Regions from separate parts of the Rhodococcus sp. OS5 genome, predicted to be linked through region 2. Evidence: riboswitches for the same ligand, from Rfam matches in the RefSeq annotation. Region 2 holds a riboswitch; the other holds the start of a gene.

The links. A riboswitch is a leader RNA that binds a small molecule or an ion and turns the genes downstream of it on or off. The one in region 2 is predicted to bind S-adenosylmethionine.
Region 1: it holds a riboswitch for S-adenosylmethionine, as region 2 does, so the genes downstream of both, ACVZUB_RS07280 (putative leader peptide) here and ACVZUB_RS20125 (LLM class flavin-dependent oxidoreductase) in region 2, are expected to answer to the same signal.

Annotation. Positions count from the first base shown of each region.
Region 1 is NZ_CM166368.1:1,549,264-1,556,667, forward strand. It holds gene ACVZUB_RS07255 (amino acid ABC transporter permease) at 1-791, shown strand, start outside; gene ACVZUB_RS07260 (amino acid ABC transporter ATP-binding protein) at 788-1,573, shown strand; gene ACVZUB_RS07265 (ABC transporter substrate-binding protein) at 1,608-2,579, shown strand; partial or broken gene ACVZUB_RS07270 (FAD-dependent oxidoreductase) at 2,590-3,700, shown strand; gene ACVZUB_RS07275 (GNAT family N-acetyltransferase) at 3,709-4,299, shown strand; SAM riboswitch class I at 4,317-4,411, shown strand; gene ACVZUB_RS07280 (putative leader peptide) at 4,420-4,509, shown strand; gene ACVZUB_RS07285 (ABC transporter substrate-binding protein) at 4,646-6,283, shown strand; gene ACVZUB_RS07290 (ABC transporter permease) at 6,286-7,284, shown strand; gene ACVZUB_RS07295 (ABC transporter permease) at 7,277-7,404, shown strand, end outside.
Region 2 is NZ_CM166368.1:4,340,654-4,348,057, forward strand. It holds gene ACVZUB_RS20120 (NtaA/DmoA family FMN-dependent monooxygenase) at 1-998, opposite strand, end outside; gene ACVZUB_RS20125 (LLM class flavin-dependent oxidoreductase) at 1,019-2,260, opposite strand; SAM riboswitch class IV at 2,348-2,461, opposite strand; gene ACVZUB_RS20130 (phosphodiesterase) at 2,540-3,445, opposite strand; gene ACVZUB_RS20135 (dicarboxylate/amino acid:cation symporter) at 3,785-5,158, shown strand; gene ACVZUB_RS20140 (excalibur calcium-binding domain-containing protein) at 5,331-5,690, shown strand; gene ACVZUB_RS20145 (alpha/beta hydrolase) at 5,743-6,870, opposite strand; gene ACVZUB_RS20150 (DEAD/DEAH box helicase) at 6,983-7,404, shown strand, end outside.

The sequences.
Region 1 (7,404 bases), 2.8 Mb from region 2:
TCGCGCAGTACTTCACCGCGAAATCAGTGCTCGCCGCGTTGTGGATGACGATCAAACTGACCCTGTGGGGGACGATCCTCGGGTTCGGTCTCGGTGTTTTCCTGGCACTCGGTCGGTTGTCGAAGAATCCGGTCCTGCAGGTGATCGCCTGGACCTACATCTGGGCCTTCCGCTCGATTCCACTCATCGTGCAGTTGCTCTTCTGGTTCAACATCACTTACCTGTACCAGACACTTTCTCTCGGAATACCTTTCGGTCCCGAGTTCTTCACCTTCCAGGTCAGCGGTGTGATCGGCGGATTCACCGCGGCAGTCATCGGTTTGGCGCTGCACCAGGCTGCATACTCGGCCGAGATCATTCGCTCCGGAATCATCTCGGTGGATCACGGTCAGATCGAAGCTGCTCACTCGCTCGGCATTCCGCGCAGTCGCCAGTTCTTCAAGATCGTTCTCCCGCAGGCAATGCGGGCGATCCTCCCCAACGCCGCCAACGAGGTCATCGGACTCTTCAAGGGAACGTCGATCGTCTCCACCATGGCAATCGCCGAACTGTTCTACCAGGTGCAGGTCATCTTCGGACGCAACGGACGAGTCGTGCCCCTGCTGATGGTCGCCACGATCTGGTACATCATCCTCACGACGTTGCTCTCGATCGGTCAGTACTACGTGGAGCGCCACTATGCACGAGGATCCGCCCGTGCTCTTCCGTTGACTCCGGTACAGAAGGCGCGCAAGAAGTTCGAAGAGATTCGCGATGCGCGTCTCGATATTCCGAGAGGTGCGACCCGATGACCGCAGAACTGGCCGAAGAGACGGTGTATGCCGTCGAAGCGCGCGGAATTCACAAGTCCTTCGGCACGCTGGAAGTACTTGCCGGCGTTGATCTCCTGGTCCGCAAGGGCGAAGTGACCGTCATTCTCGGTCCGTCGGGTTCCGGTAAGTCCACCTTGCTGCGAACCCTCAATCACCTCGAAAAAGTCGACCGCGGAACCGTACGGATCGACGGAGAGCTGATCGGATACCGGCGCAAGGGAAATCGACTCCACGAACTGCGTGACCGCGAGATCCTGAAACAGCGTTCGCACATCGGATTCGTGTTCCAGAACTTCAACCTGTTTCCGCACCTGACCGCGTTGGAAAACGTGGTGGAAGCGCCGCTCTCGGCCCAGAAGCGTGATCGTGACGAGGTGTACCGCGAGGCCCGCGCACTGCTCGAGCGAGTGGGAGTGGGGGACAAGGCGGACGAGTATCCCCGCCAACTCTCCGGTGGCCAGCAACAGCGCGTCGCGATAGCGCGAGCGCTGGCACTGCGGCCGGCGGTCATTCTCTTCGACGAGCCGACGTCGGCGCTCGACCCGGAACTGGTGGGCGAGGTTCTCGAAGTCCTGGCTCAGCTGGCCCGTGACGGCGCCACCTTGGTGATCGTCACACACGAGGTCGGATTTGCTCGGGAAGTGGCGGACACTGCGGTCTTCATGGACGGCGGCGTCATCGTCGAACAGGGCCCGCCTTCGCAGGTGATCGACAATCCGGTCCACGAACGGACCAAAGCCTTTCTCTCCCGCGTCCTCTGACGCGACCCAGACTCATTCCCGGAAGGAAAAATTGATGTTCTCCACATCCCGTCGCGCGACTTTTCTGATCTCGGCGCTTGCCACCGTCGGATTGCTCAGCGCTGCATGCAGCAGCGCGGACGCCGAGTCCGACGGCGCCCAGGTCACCGCTGCTGCGGGTTACAACCTCACGGCCGATCAGAACCGCATCAGCACCGACAAGGTGGATTCCATCGCCGCCGAGCTACCTCAGGACATCCGCGATCGTGGCACGCTGCGCGTCACCGGTAGTGCCGGTTCCGCTCCGCCGCTCCGTTTCTACGCCGACGACGACACCACCCTCATCGGTTCCGAGACCGACTTCGCCTATCTGATCGGTGACGTTCTCGGCTTGAAGGTCGACCTGCAGACAGCAGATTGGGCACAGAACTTCGTCCGGATCGACTCCGGTGAGGCCGACGCCTTCCTCTCCAATGTGACTGTCACAGAGGAGCGTAAGGAGAAGTACGACTTCGCGACCTACCGTCTCGACACCCTCGCCTTCGAAGCCAAGAAGGGTGCCGGAATCTCCATCAAGGAACCCAAGGACGTCGCGGGCAAGAAGATCGCCGTCTCCTCGGGCACCAATCAGGAAGCGCTGCTGGTCAAGTGGAGTGAGCATAACGTCGCGGCCGGCCTGGCGCCTACCGACATCTCCTACTACCAGAACACCACCGACTACTACCTCCCGCTGCAGTCCGGCCGGATCGACGCCTACTTCGGCCCGAACCCGTCGTCGCAGTTCCACGCCAAGCAGTCGGGGGAGACCGAGGTTGTCGGTGAGTTCTCCGGGGCCGGCGACACCCTGCAGGGGCAGATCGCGGTGCTGGTGAAGAAGGACAACGGCCTGATCAAGGCGATCAACGACGCGATCAACCACACGATCGAGAACGGCACGTACCAGCAGATCCTCGAGCGCTGGAACATCACCAGCGAAGCCGTCGACACGTCCCTGATCAACCCGCCCGGCCTTCCGAAGACCAAGTGAGCTCTCGTCCATGAGTGAGATTTTCGATGTGATCGTCATCGGCGGAGGACTCGTCGGGTCCTCCGCCGCCTGGCGGCTCGCGGCACGCGGACGTAGCGTCGTTCAGCTGGAACAGTTCGGGCCGGGGCACAAGCACGGTGCGTCGCACGGTACTTCGCGCATCTACCGGCAGGCGTACGACAATCACCTGTACACAGGTTTGGCGGCCGACGCGCTGCCGCTGTGGCGGGAGTTGGAGACCACGACGGACATCGGGTTCCTGGAACTCACCGGTGCCGTTGATCACGGCCTGCCGCAGGCCGTGCAGTCCAAGGCGAAGATACTTCTCGAGGCGGGCATCAAGGGTGAGATCCTCACCCCTGCCGAGGCGTCCGCCCGTTGGCCGGGGCTGCGATTCGACACCACGGTGCTCCATCATCCCGACGCAGGCCGGTTGCACGCGGACCGCGCCGTGACCGCTCTGAAGGCGGGAGCGGTGTTTGCCGGTGCCGAGGTCCGTCACGATGTTCGGGTGTTGGCACTCGCGCGAGCGTCCTACGGCGTGGACGTGGTGACGGACAGTGGAACGCTCGCAGCTCGTCAGGTCGTGATCGCGGCCGGTGCGTGGACTGCGGACCTGATCGCAGACAGCGGTCTCGGCTCCGAGATCGTATTGCCGACACTGCGCACGACACAGGAACAACCAGCACACTTCGCACCGCTCGATCCCGGAGTCGAGTGGCCGAGTTTCGTTCACCACACCGGCGCAGAATTGGAGACCGCGGGGATCTACGGGCTTGGTTCCGAGGACGGGATCAAGATCGGCGAACACGCGACCGGGCCGGTGGTGACTCCGCAGACCCGTGACTACACCCCTGACGTCGACGGAGAGCGGCGATTGGCCCAGTACGCCGAGTCGTGGTTGCCCGGTGTCGATTCCACCCGTGTCGAGTCGCTCACCTGCCAAGTACACGAGCACGCCGGACAGTAACTTCGTCATCGACCGAGTCGGCGCCGTCACAGTGGCGGCGGGGTTCTCGGGGCATGGGTTCAAGTTCGGTCCGGCCTTGGGTGAACTTGTGGCGGACCTCGTCGACGGAACCACCCTCGCTCCGGAAGTTTTCAGGCTGGGGGAGCGTTGACCAGATTCATGGAGGAAAGTGTTGTGGCACTGGAGCTCGGAACTCGGCAGCTCGAGGGTATCGGAGCGGTAGAGGTCTATTCGGTATCGCAGGACGATCCCCTGGCAGCTCCACTGATCGCAGAGTTGGCACTCGAATACAGTTCGCGTTACGGCGGGACTCGCGAAGCGATGCTCGAGGATCTCACGACGTATCCGGCAGAAGAATTTGCCTATCCGCAGGGTGCGCTTCTGGTGCTCACCCACGACGGTCTGCCGATCGCCGGCGGTGCGTTTCGTCAATTCGATTCCACCACTGCCGAACTGAAGAGAATCTGGACATCGGTCGACTATCGGAAGCGCGGCCTCGGCAAGGCCGTCGTTCGCGAGTTGGAACGAGAGATCGAACTTCGTGGATACAACCGTGTGTTTCTCACGACGGGTCCTCGGCAGCCGGAGGCCGTCGCGCTGTATCTGTCCAGTGGATACACACCGCTTTACGACGCTTCACTCTCGCCCGAAGAGGTGGGCATCCACCCGTTCGAGAAACAACTTCGGGTCCTCGAAAATGTGACTCGAGCAGCAATTCCTACCGACCGGGTTGACAACACCCGGGTTTGACCTCGTACACTTGCGAACGACCATCCAGAGCGACCGAGAGACCTGGCTCATTGAAGTCGCAGCAACCCCCCGAGTGATCGGGTGCGGGTGCTACCGCCAGGACCGATGGAGGAACACGAAATGAAGGCAGTCGAAGGCGGTTTCGATACCGCCTGGTCGCGTCGTCACGTAGACCTGTGCCGCACCGCGGGATCTTTCTGTACCAACTGACCTCGGTCAGTCATTCACACTCAGGCGAGTCGTCGACAAGTCTGTTTTCTCTTCTCTCACAAGTGATTCGTGCTCGATCGCCTTTTCGTCTCAGGCGACGGGTGCGCTCTTCGGCATGCCTCTTTAGGAGTTCTTGGTGTCTTCGCCCTCATTCGGTGCCCGCAAACGCGCGACCGTAATCGCCGGTATCGGTGCTGTCTCGGTTCTCGGCACCGTCCTCGCCGGCTGCAGCAGCGGGAGTGACAGTGCTGCCGACGCAGGCCCCGCCCAGTCCGGCGGAACCCTTCGCTACGGTCTGTCGCAGGCGCCGACGTGCGCCGATCCGGCCCAGGCCGGCAGTAACCAGACCGTGTATGTCACTCGGACAGTGGTGGATTCGCTTACCGATCAAAATCCCGACACCGGAGAGATCACCCCGTGGCTCGCCAAGAGCTGGGAGATCAGCCCCGACGCCGCTAGCTTCACGTTCGTCCTTCGCGACGACGCCACCTTCAGTGACGGCACACCGGTGACGGCGGATTCGGTGAAGAAGACCTTCGACTCGGTCAAGAACCTGGGACCGAACGCGTCGTTGGCGAAGAGTTACCTGTCCTCGTACACCGGTACCGACGTCGTAGATGCTCACACGGCGAAGATCAATTTCTCCGGACCCAATGTTCAGTTCCTGCAAGCAACTTCGACGCCACAGCTCGGAATCCTCGCCGATTCCACCACCGCGCTGGCATCCGAGCAGCGCTGCCCCGGTGCAGCGGTGATCGCCTCCGGACCGTTCGTGTACACCGACTGGCAGCAGGACAAGAGCGTCAAGATCGCCAAGCGTGCGGGATACAACTGGGCCTCGGATGCGGTCGCGCATCAGGGCGAGGCGTACCTCGATGGCGTCGACTTCACGGTGGTTCCCGAATCCGGTGTGCGGGCCGGCAGCGTGGCCTCCGGCCAGCTCGATGCGGTCAGCGATGCGCTTCCGCAGGATGCGCCGCAAATCGAGGGCGCGGGTGGACGAATCCTCACAAGGCCGAACCCGGGTGTGAGCTTCTTCTTCCAGCCCAACGTCAGTCGCGGCGTTCTCGCTGATCAGGCTGTTCGTCAGGCCATCATTCCCGCGATCAACCGCCAAGAACTCGTCGACACCGTTCTGGATCCGTCGTTCTTCCCGGCCACGAGCCCGCTGGCTCACACCACTCCGCTCTACAGCGACGAATCCAGTGTCGTGACGTACGACGCCGACAAGTCGGCGAAACTCCTCGACGCGGCTGGTTGGAAGACCGGCAGCGACGGTATCCGCGAGAAGGACGGGCAGAAGCTCACTTTCAGCGTCACCTTCAGTCCGGTGTTCTCGGGTAACCAGGCCATCCTCGAGCTCGTGCAGCAGCAGCTCAAGAAGGTCGGCGTCGACCTGCAGCTCAACTTGGTCTCGAACGGTGAATGGACCGAGAAGGGAGTATCGGGTGATTACGATTCGCTGTATTACAACAGCACTCGCGCGGACGCCGACATCTTGCGGGCATCGTTCAGCACCGAAGGCCGCAACCTGAACCGTCGCGGCGCAGATCCGGAGCTCGACAAGGTACTCACAGACCAGCTTGCAGCCACGGACAACGGCCAACGCGGCGAACTGGTATCCACCGCACAGGAATTGATCCTCGACCGTGGACTCTCCATCCCCACCATCGAGCTCTCGCAGGCCATCGGCGCCGGATCGAGTGTGCAGGACCTGAACTTCGAAGCCTCCTCGCGCCTGCAGTTCTACGACGCATGGTTGTCGGGTAAGTAATCATGACTCGATACGCACTCACCCGACTGGGCCAGGCCGCTGTGGTTCTGTGGGCCGCCTTCACCATCTCGTTCGTGATTCTGTTCCTCCTGCCGAGTGATCCCGTCAGCATGGCTGCCGACTCGTCCGGTCAGGGTGTTGCAGTGGATCAGGCTGCGCTCGATCAGCTTCGGGCACGGTACGGCTTGGACCAGTCGGTGTGGGTGCAGTACTGGACGTCGCTGACGAATGCTCTTCGCGGCGATTTCGGTACGTCCATCTCCACCGGTCAGTCGGTGACGGATGCCATCTTCTCGGCGCTGCCGAGCACTCTGGTCTTGGCAACCACCGCTTTGGTTCTGGCCGTGTTGTTCGGAGTGGCGATCGCGTTCTTCGCTACCTACACCCGCAAGCGGTGGCTCGCGAATCTGTTGTTCTCGCTGCCGCCGCTGGGTGTGGCGGTGCCTACCTTCTGGGTTGGCCTGATTCTTCTGCAGCTGTTCTCGTTCCGTCTGCACATCTTCCCCGCTTTCGGAGACAAGGGATTCGCAACGGTGATTCTTCCGGCGATCACCTTGGCGATCCCGACCGGCGCGGTGATCGCGCAGGTGCTCACGACCAGCCTGCAGTCGACGCTACGTTCGCCGCACGTGGAGACTGCGTACGCCAAGGGCGCAAGCCGTTGGCGCGTGCAGACCCGTCACGCGTTGCGACTGGCGAGCATTCCGGCATTCACCATTGCCGGTGTGCTGGTCGGCACGCTGCTGGCGGGCTCGGTGGTTGTGGAAACGGTGTTCTCCCGCGCGGGCGTCGGCCGTCTGACACAGACGTCGGTGATGGCGCAGGACATCCCTGTGGTGCAGGGAGTCGTTGTGTTCGCCTCTCTCGTGTTCGTGCTCGTCAACCTCGCGGTCGACCTCTTCTACCCCTTGATAGATCCACGGATCATCCAGACGAAGAAGAGTCACACCGAAAAGTCGAATACCGAAAGCTCGACCGATCTGGAGCCGGCTCATGTCTGACACATTGATCGAACCCCTACTCCTCGATCCGACCGTCGAGGCGAAGGCACCTGTTGTTTCGCGCCGAAAGTCCACGGCCATCGGCTGGATCCGAAAGCCCGGCTTGGTGATTCCGGTGTT
Region 2 (7,404 bases):
GGAGCCTCGGGATCCGGAGCGATATCGGGTAGTGGTCCTTCGGGGTCGTACTTCGACAGATCGAGATTCCAGATCTGTTCGAGCAGAACCAAAGCGGTCTGGCCGGTGACCTGCTGGTCGCGAATCTCTCGGTACTTCTCGATCGCATCTGCCTCCGAGGTGCCGAGAACAAAACTCGCCGACGGCAGGATCTTGATGTCACCCGGGTCACGTCCGGCCGCAACGGCACGTGCTTTGATATCGCGATAGAAATCGGCCGCCTCGGGCAACTGACCGTACGGTGAGAAGATCGCGTCGGCATTGCCGGCAGCAAAATCGCGCCCCTGCGGCGACACCCCGGCCTGCAGAATAACCGGGCGCCCTTGCGGGCTACGCGGCACTGTGAATCGGCCGTTCACGTCGAAATGCGATCCATGAAAAGCGAATTCACCGGCATCCGGTCGCGCGAGAAAGCGCCCTGATGCCTTGTCGGCCACGATGTCGTCGCTTCGCCACGAATCCCACAGTTCACGCACCAGCGCTACGGTCTCCTCCGCACGCTCGTATCGTTGCGCGCGGTCGAGGTATCCGCCGCGGCGAAAGTTCTGGCCGGTGAATGCGTCGAACGAGGTGACGACGTTCCAGGCGGCACGTCCTCCGGACAACTGATCGAGCGTCGCGAATTGGCGGGCCAGTTCGTACGGCTCGTTGAACGTGGCATTGATAGTGCCGGCCAATCCGAGGTGTTCGGTTACCGCCGCCAACGATGCAAGGACCGTGAAGGTGTCCGGCCTACCGATGATGTCCTGATCGAAAATCTGTCCTGCACGCTCACGAAGGGCAAGGCCTTCGGCGAGGAAGAAGAAGTCGAACTTCCCACGCTCGGCGGTTCGAGCGGTGTGTTCAAAGGAATCGAACTCGATCTGGCTGCCCGCCTGCGGATCCCACCATGCAGTGTGATGGTTGACGCCGCCGAGGTAGGCACCCAGGATGACCTGCTTACGCTTCTGAGAACTCATGAAAATGTATTCCTCGTCTGTCAGGCGGCCGGAGTACCGGCGGCGTAGCGGTTGGGAACGTCGATGGGTAGGCCAAGCAGTCCGCGAAGATTCGTCTGCGGATACTCGGTGCGGAATACGCTGCGTCGCTGCAATTCAGGTACCAGCTCACCTGCGATCGCGTCGAGGTCGTCCACGACGACGCCCGGCCGCAACCGGAAGCCGTCGATTCCCAACTGCTGCCACCGGAACAGAAGATCTGCCAACTCAGCCGCGGTGCCGGTGAAGGTCAGCGCGTCCGAACGGTATTCGGCGCCGGCCTGCGCGTCGAGGCGAGCGAGCCGTTCCTTTCCGGTTTCTTCCGGAGCATCGAAGAATACGACGATGTCGGTGAAGACCCGAAGCGGTTCGCCGGTGCGCTGCACGTGTTCTTCGGCTGCTCGCACTTCACCCAGGATTGCCGTGACCTGCTCGTCGTCGAACGGCGTCACGAACACCAGATCGGCCGTCCGCGCCGCCAGCTCGTACGCGACCCGCTGATGAGCCAATGCGGTGACGACGGGATGCCCCTGCGGCGGGCGCGGAGTCACCGACGGTCCACGGACCGAGAGGTACTTTCCCTCGAAGTCGATGTAGTGCAGCTTGTCCCGGTCGATGAATCGGCGCTGCTCCACATCACGGATCTCGGCGTCGTCCTCCCAACTGTCCCAGAGTCTCCGGACGACGTCGGCTGCCTCCGCAGCTTCGTCGAACAGCGCGCGCACGAAGTCCGGGAGGACGCCTGAAACGATCGACTGACGGTCGGCATCGGTGAGCGCTGGGATGTCGCGGCGCCCGAAATGTGCTGCCTCGGATTCCGACGCCGACACCTTCACCTGCCACCCGGCGCGACCGCGCGAGGTGTAGTCCAGCGTGGCAACGGCTTTGGACACGTGGAACGGTTCGGTGTGAATGGTGGTGATGGTCGGGATCAACCCGATGTTGCTCGTGATCGGTGCCAGGCGGGCGGCCACGAGATGTGCGTCGAGCCGAGCGCGCACCCGGTCAACCGCGTCGTCGACAGGCTCGAGTGGGTTGGCTGGCACCGAGAGACTGTCCTCGATGGTGACGAAATCGAGCAGACCACGCTCGGCGGTCGTCACCACGTCAGTCCAATACGACGCGCTGAACAGCTCACTCGGGCGCGAGTGCGGCTCTCGCCAGGCTGCAGGGTGCCAACCGGCACCGTCCAGCGCTACGGCGAGATGCAACGGAGCAAGATGAGAAGAAGGGGTGGAGGTCATCGGCGCATACTCCTGTTCGAGAACTACTCGGGAGCGCACAGTGCCGACCGCAGAAACCATCAGCACCGGACTGACGGTTCTCGTGGCGACTGCCGCTTGCGACACGCACCGCGCGTATCGCCAGGTGTGATTCCGGGGCACCCCATCGGCATGAAGGGTTGCCGTCCAGCTAGCCGGTCCTTGTTGCTGGAGCTCTGCACCTACCTCGACGGTAGTGAGTACGCGACCGCCCGGCAATCACTCAGAACTGCGCGTGGGTGCCGGAAACCGCCTTCCACCTCAGATGATCGAGCGTGCCGCCTTTTCGCTCTCGAGGATTCGAATGCCGGCAGCACTGAGCCTCCGGGCACCCTCGGCCGCGTCGACGGGCTCACCGACCGTCACGTGCGCGCCGAGTGGAACGACCGAATGAACAATTGTCTCGTCGTACACGTGCACCAGATTGCACCCCTGAGCCCCGTCACGACCACGCTGACCACCGACTTCCACGTTCAAGTCCTGGGTGTAACACGTCGACGACGCCACGGAAACCGGAATGCCGGCGAACGTCGCCGTCGTCGAATAGTGCAGGTGCCCGGCAAGAATCGCCCGGACGTCGCTGCCACGCAAGACGTCTGCCAACCGGGACTGATCGCGCAACTCCACCAGAACCGCGAGATCCTGAATACACGGAACAGGCGGATGATGCAGCGCCAGAATTGTTCCGTCGGGCGCCGGCACCGCCAATTCTGCTCGTAGCCAATCCAATTGGACATCCGTTATCTCACCGTAGTGATGCCCGGGAACCGACGAATCCAGGGTGATCACCCGCAGTCCGTCAAGGTCGTAGACGTTGTCGACGGGATGATCGGTGGCGTCCTCGCCCAACAGCAGAGATCTGAACGTAGGGCGGTCGTCGTGGTTGCCCATCGCCCAGACGACCTGCGCATCGATCTCGGCCGCCACGGGTTCCACGATGGCTTTCAATTCCGCGTATGCGTCGGGGTGTCCCTGGTCGGTCAGGTCGCCGGTGAATATCAGTGCATCCGGGCGTGCGCCCGAGGCCACGATCCCGCTGAGAACTTCCCGCAATCTCGTCGACGCATCCACGGCGTCGTACAACTCCCCCTGAGCCACCAGATGCGTGTCACTGAGGTGCACCAGGAAATGCTTCGGACGCGGGTACTCGGCATTCCGAACGCTCATCGGTCTCTCGCTTCCGCTTGCCGACGCGTAGGCGCCGGTGCGGCACCTACTGATCGTCGAGACTAGTCAACCGACCAACAGTGACTGATCGGGGCACACCCGACGAACACGAAGCGAACTCCCGCGGCGACCCTCGGGATCGAGTAGTTGAAGCTGCGAGTAGTGTGTGGACAGTGTTGTTCCTGACCAGTCGGCGTTACGTCGACCTTCGCCTGCAGGCGAGCGCAATGTGTACGCGCTCGCTCTGACCTGACGCGTACCAGGAAACATTTCTTCGAATCTGCCCGGCCTCTGGTGCCGCGCTGCGTTTCGCTCCCTTGATTTTCGAAAGGCATAGTCATGCCCAGCTCCACCTCCACCGGCGTGCCGGAAAAGTCCACGTCCCGTTTTCCGTCCTGGGCGACGGCATTCGGACCGCAGATCGTCGCCGGTCTCGTACTCGGCGTCATCATCGGTCTCGTCGCCCGGGCAATGCCTGATGCGGCCGACGGCAACGTCAACTGGTTGGTCGGCACCGTGCAGACCATCGGTTCGAGTTACGTCAAGCTGCTCACCGTTGCGGTGATCCCGCTGGTGTTCACCGCCATTGTCAGCTCCATCGCCAACCTGCGCCAGGTCGCCAATGCAGCTCGCCTGGCCGTACAGACCTTGCTCTGGTTCGCGATCACCGCTTTCATCGCTGTGATCATCGGCATCATCGTCGGCCTGATCACCGATCCCGGTTCACGGACCGACGTCGCCGCCGAAGCCGCGAAGGAACCCAAGAGTTCCGGTTCGTGGTGGGCGTTCATCACCGGACTGGTTCCGAACAACTTCCTGGGGTTGGGTGCAAAGACTTCCGTCGCCGAAGGCGTGGCGACTACATCGCTGAGCTTCAACGTCCTGCAGCTGCTCGTCATCGCCGGCGCAATCGGCATTGCTGCACTGAAGATCGGCCCCAAGGCTGCGCCGTTCCTCGAGTTCAACGCTTCGCTGCTCGCGATCGTCCAGAAGGTCCTGTGGTGGATCATTCGCCTCGCCCCAATCGGTACGGCCGCACTGATCGCCAACGCTGTCGCCACCTACGGCTGGGATGCAATCGGCTCGCTCGGCGTATTCACCGCGGCCATCTACATCGGTCTGGCCATCGTCTTCTTCGTGGTCTACCCCATCCTGATTGCCGCGCACGGCCTCTCGGTCCGAAGCTTCTTCTCCGGTGTCTGGCCTGCAACTCAACTCGGCTTCGTCTCGCGCTCGTCGATCGGCACTCTGCCTCTGACCGAACGCGTCACCGAACGCAACCTCGGTGTTCCTCGTGAGTACGCCTCGTTCGCCGTTCCGCTCGGTGCCACCACGAAGATGGACGGTTGCGCCGCAATCTATCCCGCGATCGCGGCGATCTTCGTCGCAGGCTTCTACGACGTTCCGTTGACCTTCACCGACTACCTGTTGATCGTCGTCGTTTCGGTCATCGGCTCGGCAGCAACGGCCGGAACCACCGGTGCGACAGTCATGCTCACACTCACGCTCTCCACCCTGGGTCTTCCCCTTGCCGGCGTCGGACTGCTCCTCGCAGTCGAACCGATCGTCGACATGGGCCGCACCGCAGTCAACGTCACCGGCCAGGCTCTGGTTCCGGTCATCGTCGCAAAGCGTGAGGGAATCCTCGACAAGGAGCGCTTCGACGCTCCCCGCAACGGTGATCCCTTCGCCGAGGAACTTGTCGACGCGTAACCCTCGATGACAACAGCAGCGTCCCCGCACCTGAGCAATACGTTGCGGGGACGCTGCTTTTCACCCCAGATTTCACCCTTACCGAAATAAACCATTTGGTCGTTATGACCAGTATGCTCAGCCGGCACAGCCCTCAGAAGTGGAAGGGCTGCCCAGTTGAACACGAGGTCACATGAAGCTCCGCCGTCTGGCATTCAGCGTCGCAGGTTGCGCCGCAATCACTCTGGTTGCCGCACCCGCCGCTCAGGCATCCACGGTTTTCGATTTCCTACCGATCGAGATCGCACGCATGATTCCGACTGGCTCTGCCGACGCAGTCCAGCCGTTCCTTCCCCCGGTCTTCGCACCGCCGGCGCCGCCCGCTCCGCAAGCGCCCCAGAACCAGCCGGCGCCGCAGAACACTCCCGCACCAGCGCGGTACTACCAGAACTGCACAGCCGTTCGTAATGCCGGCGCAGCTCCGTTGTACCGGGGCCAGAACGGATACGCCCCGCATCTCGACCGCGACAACGACGGCATCGCCTGCGAGTGATCCAACGCTCGGGTTGTGGTGCATCCACAACCCGAGCACTGTTGTCGAACCGTCAGACGCCCAATGCCCGGGACAGAGTCGGCCACGCCTTCGGCAGTCGTTCACGCCAATACGCCCACGCGTGCGTGCCGTTCGGCTCGTAATCCACCTGCGCCGGAATCTTCAGCTCCTGCAACCGCGCGTCGAACATCTTGGTGCAGGCGTGGGCGGCAACCTCGATGCCGCCGCCGATCACCAGACGCTCGAGCAGTTCAGGAGTCTGCAGCGTCTCGTCGGACCCGGGACGACCGTTTGCAGTCGACACGTAGATTTCCTTGCCACGCAACTTCTTTGCGTTGATCAACGAATCGTGTGCCTCCCACTCCGGTCCCCCTGGCACACCCCAGATGTTGGCCGGATCTCCACTTCGAGACGATATCGTGGCCTGGACGGCAGTTCGGCCGAGCGGATCCATCGTGGAATAGCAGCCGCTGAACACGGCAACGCCGCGGTACATGTCCGGAAAGCGTTGGGCGAGCATCATTGCGCCCATCGCGCCCATGGAATTGCCGGCAATCGCGTTGATTCCGTTGGTCTCGAGTCGCGCGTCGATCAGCGGTGGCAACTCCTCGGTGATGAAGGTTTCCCACTTGTGCAGTCCCAGCCGCGGATCCGGATTCTCCCAGTCCGAGTACAGGCTCGCGATTCCGCCATTGAGCATCACGACGTTGACGTTCTTGTCGGCGAAGAACGCCGGGGCGCCGCCGATCGTCATCCATCCGCTGCTTTTCTCTCCGGCGTCGACACCCTCGAGCATGTACAGCGCTGGGCGCGGAACCGAATTGTCAGCGGGTAGCAAAATCTCGACGCCGACCTCGCGTCGAAGTGCAGGCGACGCCACCGTCAGCCTGACCGCCTGTGGTGCGGTCACCTTCTCGCCGACGATGGCCGGGACGACGATGTCGTCGCGCAGGTCCGGTTTGGGGCCCGGATCCTCCTGAAGTGGTCCCGGGATCGTCGACCCCGAGCTCACGCTTCCCTCGACGCTGCCCAGACTTCCCGAGCTTCCCGAACTACCCGAGCTTCCGGAACTCGGCGCTGCCGTCGACAGTCCGCCCAATTGCAAAGAAAGTGCACAGACGGCCAAACACACCGCACCTGTGCGCGCAGATCGAATCCACGCACGCCGCTCAGTCCTCATGAAACTCCCAAACCAGTCAAAGATGTTTCCGTGAACATACCGTGCAGTTCGGACTTTCTTGGACAAACGACCACGACAAGATCTGTCGGTCGCCGCTACTAGGCTGGCCCCCGTGCAACCGGATTCAGTCAGGGCCCTCGACCTCGACCGAATTCGCGCTGTCGTGGGCACAACCACCTACGAACGTGGACTTGTCTACCTGCGGCAGAATGCAGTCGAATCCATCGGATGGAACGACACCGCTGACACCTTGACCGGCGCTGTATCGGGAACTGCGCGAGAGCCGTACACCTGCACGATTTCGGTAAGTCGCAGCGCGGCCGGTACAGCAACGTTCACGCGTGGCCTCTGCACGTGTCCCGTGCGGATGAACTGCAAGCACGTAGTCGCGTTGGTGCTCGCAGCGGTTGCCGAGGCGAACAAGACTCCACAACACCTCGGATGGGACAGCGCGCTCGAGGAGTTGCTCCGACCAGACCCGGCCGGCCGTACTACACGTGGACTTGGCATTCAATTCACCACCCGAACCAAGGG